Hydrogenophilus thermoluteolus: one gene and its partner. The protein of the gene in region 2 interacts with the protein of the main gene of each other region in a pairwise test. Links are inferred from orthologs where the notes say so. Each region holds a gene or a part of one and is shown on either strand. Other genes may lie near its edges. The genes, in order: rho and hfq.

Evidence for each region.
Region 1: the proteins of hfq (region 2) and rho interact in binary tests that used the Escherichia coli proteins (3 or more experiments, as listed by UniProt). The link is inferred for Hydrogenophilus thermoluteolus from one-to-one orthologs.

The regions. Positions count from the first base shown.
Region 1 is NZ_AP018558.1:743,417-746,596, forward strand. Bases 111-2,967 are described here. They hold rho (transcription termination factor Rho), read right to left. Parts: upstream 2,241-2,967; coding sequence 981-2,240; downstream 111-980. Other genes in these bases: trxA (thioredoxin TrxA), read right to left, coding at 2,374-2,700; fdxA (ferredoxin FdxA), read left to right, coding at 2,862-2,967. Also shown: HPTL_RS03605 (cob(I)yrinic acid a,c-diamide adenosyltransferase), read right to left, coding at 1-74; more of fdxA, read left to right, coding at 2,968-3,180. UniProt on the Escherichia coli protein: Facilitates transcription termination by a mechanism that involves Rho binding to the nascent RNA, activation of Rho's RNA-dependent ATPase activity, and release of the mRNA from the DNA template.
Region 2 is NZ_AP018558.1:457,703-460,935, reverse strand. The notes cover bases 239-3,148. They hold hfq (RNA chaperone Hfq), read right to left. Parts: upstream 1,862-3,148; coding sequence 1,616-1,861; downstream 239-1,615. Other genes in these bases: der (ribosome biogenesis GTPase Der), read right to left, coding at 1,941-3,148; hflX (GTPase HflX), read right to left, coding at 417-1,616; hflK (FtsH protease activity modulator HflK), read right to left, coding at 239-426. Outside these bases: more of hflK, read right to left, coding at 1-238; more of der, read right to left, coding at 3,149-3,233. UniProt on the Escherichia coli protein: RNA chaperone that binds small regulatory RNA (sRNAs) and mRNAs to facilitate mRNA translational regulation in response to envelope stress, environmental stress and changes in metabolite concentrations.

The DNA of each region.
Region 1 (3,180 bases), 290 kb from region 2 along the record:
CGTTCGCCCGAACCCAAGCCGGTGGTGCCGTTGTCGCCGGTTCGTGTGTAGATTTTGCTGAGGCGATGTCCCATCGCGCTTCCTTCCCGAGTGGTCTGTACGCGGCGATTGTACCGGAAAGCCGATCGCGCAGCTTGGTGAAAACGACTGGCGTTGTGCTACAATTTCCCGCTCACGCGGAGAGGTGGGTGAGTGGTTTAAACCGCACGCCTGGAGAGCGTGTTCAGGGTGATACCCTGACGCGGGTTCGAATCCCGCCCTCTCCGCCAGCGCGAACGAAAAAGGGGTTTACAACAGACGATCGCGCCAGTATAATTCGCTTTCTCTGCTGTGGGGGTATAGCTCAGTTGGTAGAGCACTTGCATGGCATGCAAGGGGTCAGCGGTTCGAATCCGCTTACCTCCACCAGAATGGTTTGAGGCAGCGTCCCTATCGTCTAGAGGCCTAGGACACCGCCCTTTCACGGCGGTAACGGGGGTTCGAATCCCCCTAGGGACGCCAAAGGTTGAACGCGGAGCGGTAGTTCAGTCGGTTAGAATACCGGCCTGTCACGCCGGGGGTCGCGGGTTCGAGTCCCGTCCGCTCCGCCAGTTTTGGGCAGCGTCCCTATCGTCTAGAGGCCTAGGACACCGCCCTTTCACGGCGGTAACGGGGGTTCGAATCCCCCTAGGGACGCCAAAGGTTAAACGCGGAGCGGTAGTTCAGTCGGTTAGAATACCGGCCTGTCACGCCGGGGGTCGCGGGTTCGAGTCCCGTCCGCTCCGCCACCCACTCAGTGTCATGCAAAGAAAAAAGCCACCGGTCGGTGGCTTTTTTCTTTTGCGAAGCGTCGCATCGACGGTCACAGCCGATCGCCGCGTGCGAAAAAGGGGCCATTGCCGCTACGCTTGCTGCATGAAGCAACGCCGCGGCTGCACTGGCCACGGCCTGCAAAAGCGCCGCGGCATACTATGGCTATGCCCGCTGAAGCGCTACGGCCGCTACGCCCGCCGCATCGATTCGAAAAACTCGGCGTTGTTCTTCGTGGCTTTGATCTTGTCGAGCAAAAATTCGGTGGCCTCGAGATCGTCCATGCCGTACAGGAGTTTGCGCAGCACCCATATTTTCGGCAGGACCGAGGGGTCCAGAAGCAGCTCTTCGCGGCGGGTGCCTGAGCGGTTCACGTTGATCGCCGGATAGACCCGTTTTTCCGCCATGCGGCGATCCAGGTGCAGTTCCATGTTGCCGGTGCCTTTGAACTCTTCGTAGATCACGTCATCCATTCGGCTGCCGGTGTCGATCAGCGCCGTGGCGATGATCGTCAGACTTCCCCCTTCTTCGATATTGCGCGCGGCACCAAAGAAGCGTTTGGGCTTTTGCAGCGCGTTGGCGTCGACCCCACCCGTGAGCACTTTTCCGGACGCCGGCACGACCGTGTTATACGCCCGCGCCAAGCGCGTCAGCGAATCGAGCAGAATTACCACGTCCTTTTTGTGTTCGGTGAGGCGTTTTGCTTTTTCGATCACCATTTCGGCTACCTGCACGTGGCGCGTTGCGGGTTCGTCGAACGTCGATGCGATCACTTCTCCGCGCACGGAACGCTGCATTTCGGTGACCTCTTCCGGGCGCTCGTCGATCAAAAGCACCATGAGCACCGCTTCGGGATGGTTCGACGCGATCGCGTGCGCGATGTGTTGCAGCATCACGGTCTTGCCGCTTTTGGGGGGCGCAACGATGAGACCGCGCTGTCCTTTGCCGATGGGGGCAATGATGTCGATCACGCGGCCGGTGAGGTTCTCTTCGCCGCGGATATCGCGTTCCAGGCGAAAGGGTTCGTTGGGGTGCAGCGGCGTGAGGTTCTCGAAGAGGATCTTGCGCTTGCAGACTTCGGGCGGATCGCCGTTGATGTGGTCGATCTTGGTTAGCGCAAAGTAGCGTTCGCTATCTTTAGGGGTGCGAATCTCCCCTTCGATCGTGTCGCCGGTATGGAGGTTATAGCGGCGGATTTGCGAAGGGGAGACATAGATGTCGTCGGGGCTTGCGAGGTACGAAGTGTCCGGCGAGCGAAGAAAACCGAAACCATCCGGGAGAATCTCTAGGACGCCACCACCGTAGATCGGTTCTCCCCGTTTGGCGCGTTGTTTGAGAATCGCAAACACCAATTCGTGCTTGCGCAAACGGTTCGCGTTTTCGATCCCGGTTTCGCTGGCCAAGGTCAACAGTTCACTGACGTGAAGCGTTTTGAGTTCGGAGAGATGCATGATGGTTCGCTATCGGATACTCAAACTGAACAGTGAGGAACCCGAACACCACGGGTCCTGAACGATCAAAAAGTGAGCGGTTGGGGGAAAGCGAAGGCTGCCCGAACGAGGGTCGAGCAGCGCGTGTAAAATTTTAGAGGTGGCTATCGATGAACGCGGTCAGTTGCGACTTGGAAAGCGCGCCCACGCGGGTTGCTTCCACGTTGCCGTTTTTGAAGAGCATGAGCGTGGGGATACCGCGCACGCCGAACTTACTGGGCGTTTCCGGATTGTCGTCGATGTTGAGCTTGCAGACTTTGAGTTTGCCTGCATACGCTTCAGCGATTTCGTCCAGGATCGGCGCGATCATTTTACAGGGACCACACCATTCTGCCCAGAAATCGAGCAGCACCGGCATTTCGGATTTGACCACTTCCTGTTCGAACGTGGCGTCGCTCACGTGATGGATGTGTTCGCTCATGAGACACTCGAATCCAATGGGGTTGAGGAGGAATAAAAAGACGTGCCCGAACGATACGTCAGCGTGCGCGCTTTGTCAATGGTTGTATGCCCTCAGAAGCATAGAACGAAGGGGTGGGATGTGGCATCATGTGCACACCGTGTTCAAACAAGGAGCGTGCCATGACCTATGTCGTCACTGAAGCCTGCATCAAATGCAAATATACCGATTGCGTCGATGTCTGCCCGGTGGATTGTTTCCGTGAAGGGCCCAATTTTTTGGTGATCGACCCGGACGAGTGCATCGACTGTTCGTTGTGTGTCCCCGAGTGCCCGGTTGAGGCGATCTACGCCGAAGACGATGTGCCCGAGGATCAGCGCGAGTTCATTGCGCTCAATGCGGAATTGGCCAAACAGTGGCCGCCGATCGTCGAGCGCCATGAGCCGCTTCCTGACGCCGACCAGTGGGCGGGTGTGAAGGAGAAAAAACATCTGTTGCAGC
Region 2 (3,233 bases):
TCCGGTGAAATCGACCAGTTGGTGCGATTCGATCGGCCACGGCAACCGCCAGCGCAACCCAGGCTCGGTGGTTTCGACATATTTTCCGAAGCGCAATACTACGGCGCGCTCGTTCGCTTCCACTTTGTAAAAACCGGAAGCGAGCCACAGGGCAAGCGCTGCGACCGCCAGCAACCCGATGAACAGGGAGACGCGGCGCGGATCGCCGCCACTACCGCCAGCTAGGGGACCGCGCGGACGACGACCACCCCCTTTGCCTCCGAACAACGCGTTCAGCCGTTCGTTGAACTCGCGCCACACTTCGTCGAGGTCAGGCGGTCCATCATCGGGCCGTTGCCCAGACGGCCGCTGTTGCGGCCCGTGCGATGCGTCTTCGGGGCGTTGCCGCGGATCGTCATCGCCCCAACGCGGATCGTTCAAGGACATGGTGATACTTCCCTCTCAAGCGGTTCCCAGAATGGTTCGGTGTGATCCTGTGTTGATGCGCTGTTCGTCTCGGTGTTCTTTTCGCCGGACGAAGCGTTGGTAGCCGTATGCAACCGCTCGTCGATCGCGGCGCGCAGCAGCTCGAGCCCAGCGCCGGTTGCCGCACTCACGGTGACGCGCCGAATCGTACCACAGCCGTCACGGACCACCTCTGGGCTTTGATCGAGGAGATCGATTTTGTTCCCCACTTCCAAGACGGGAACCGACTCGGCACCGATCTGCCGCAGCGTTTCGGTCACCGCCTCGCGCTGCGCGTCGTTGTCGGGGCTGGCGAGATCGCTCACCACCAGCAGCAGATCGGCCTCTTTCACCTCTTCGAGCGTCGCATGAAACGCGGCAACGAGGTCGTGCGGCAGATCGCGGATGAAGCCCACGGTATCGGAGAGCACCACGTTACCCGTTTGCGGCAGCCAGATCCGCCGCGAGGTGGTGTCGAGTGTGGCAAAAAGTTGGTCTGCCGCGTACGTTTGCGCTTTGGTGAGCGCGTTGAAGAGGGTCGATTTGCCCGCGTTGGTGTAGCCGACGAGCGACACCTGTGGCACGCCGTATCGCTGCCGGCCGCGGCGGCGGGTCGCCCGCTGTTTTTCCAGCCGTTGCAATCGCGCTTTGAGCCGATTCACCCGCGCGCCGATCAACCGCCGGTCGGTCTCGAGCTCCGTCTCGCCAGGGCCGCGCAAGCCGATCCCCCCACGTTGCCGCTCCAAGTGGGTCCAACCGCGGACCAACCGGGTGCTCAGGTATTCGAGCTGTGCGAGTTCGACTTGCAGCTTCCCTTCGGCGCTTTTGGCGCGCAACGCGAAAATGTCCAGGATCAAGGTATTGCGATCGACCACCCGGCACGCGAGCGCTTGCTCGAGATTGCGCTGTTGCGCCGGTGAGAGCGCATGGTTGAAGACGACGAGATCGGCCCCGTGTTCGCGCACCAGCGCAGCCAACTCGGTGACTTTACCCGAACCGAGGAAGGTGGCGGGATCGGGTTTGGCGCGACGCACGGTCAGTGCGCCGACGATTTCCGCGCCGGCACTCACGACGAGCTGGCGCAACTCTTCCAGCCGCTCGGCAACGCGCCCTTCGCCGAAATCGATTTGGACGAGCCAGGCCCGCTCGCCGAAACGCGGGCGTTCGAACATCAGGCTTCTTCGCTTTCCCCGTGAACTTCGCGCAAGGTCACCGGGCGCGACGGCACGACCGTGGAGATCGCGTGTTTATAGACCATTTGGGTCACGGTGTTCTTGAGGAGCACCACGTACTGATCGAACGACTCGATCTGACCTTGCAATTTGATCCCGTTGACGAGGTAAATGGAAACCGGCACGCGCTCACGGCGCAGCAGGTTGAGGAAAGGGTCTTGCAGTTGGAGGGCTTTGTTGCTCATCGTTCTCGACTCTGATGGTGTGTGATCGGAACCTGATATTGTACGCGAGTTGCGCAACGGGTGGTGCACCTTGGCGCGACTATCCCTTTTCGGCGTATGGGTTGTGACTCGTGCGCAGTTCGAGCCGCAACGGCGTACCCTTCAACCCGAACGCTTCGGTGAACCCATGCTCCAGGTAGCGGAGGTACGACTTCGGCAGGTGTTCGAGGGCATTGCCGTGGATCACGATGATCGGCGGATTGCTCCCGCCCTGGTGGGCATAGCGCGGTTTGGGGCGAAAGAGACCGTGGCGCGGCGGTGCCTGACGCTTCACCAGTTCTTGCAACACCCGCGTCAGTTGTGGCGTCGGCAGTTTTTTCATCGCTGCAGCGTATGCCTGGTCGACTGCGCGCATCAGCGCGTCGAGCCCTTTTCCAGTTTTCGCCGACAAAAAGACCACTGGCGCGAACGAGAGGAACGCGAGTTTGTGCGCAAGCTGCGTCTTGATCCGCTGCCGCTGGTAGGCGTCGGCAGCATCCCACTTGTTCACGGCGATCACCAGCGCCCGCCCAGTCTCCAAAATGAAACCGCCCAAATGGGCATCCTGCTCCCCCACCTCTTGCGTCGCATCCAGCGTCAGGATCGCGACGTTGGCGTTTTCTACCGCTTGCAACGCCTTGATCACCGAAAACTTCTCGATGGTGTCGGTCACCCGCCCCTTTTTGCGCACGCCCGCGGTGTCGACCAACGTGTAGGGGCGACCGTTGTGTTCGAACGGCACGTCGATCGCGTCGCGGGTGGTTCCCGGCATGTCGTACGCGATCAGGCGTTCTTCCCCGATCAGCGCATTGATGAGCGTCGATTTACCGACGTTCGGACGTCCGAGCACCGCAACGCGAATCCCTTCGCGTTCCGTCTCCTCAGTTTCCCTTTCGGCCAGCGGGTCTTTATTCGGCTTCGGCTTTGGGAAGGGTGCCAACACCTCGTGAATCATCTCACGCACGCCGTCACCGTGCGACGCCGAAATCGACAACGGTTCGCCAAACCCCAGCGCATAGAAATCGGCGCGCGCGATCGCGCGGTCCAACCCTTCGGTTTTGTTCACCAGCACGCGTACTGCTACCCCCAGCGCGCGCAGATAGTCCGCGATCGCTTCGTCGTGTGGCGTCAAGCCCGCGCGACCGTCGACGACGAAGAGCACGAGATCGGCTTCGCGGATCGCAAGCTCCGCTTGCCGGACCATTTCGGCGGTCAGCCCCTCTTTCGCCGTTGGATCGAATCCCGCCGTATCGACGACCAGATAGGGGCGCCCCCCCACTTTGCCGCGGCCATAGCGACGGTCGCGCGTCAAACCGGGAACGTTCGCAACCAGTGCGTCACGCGACCGCGTCAA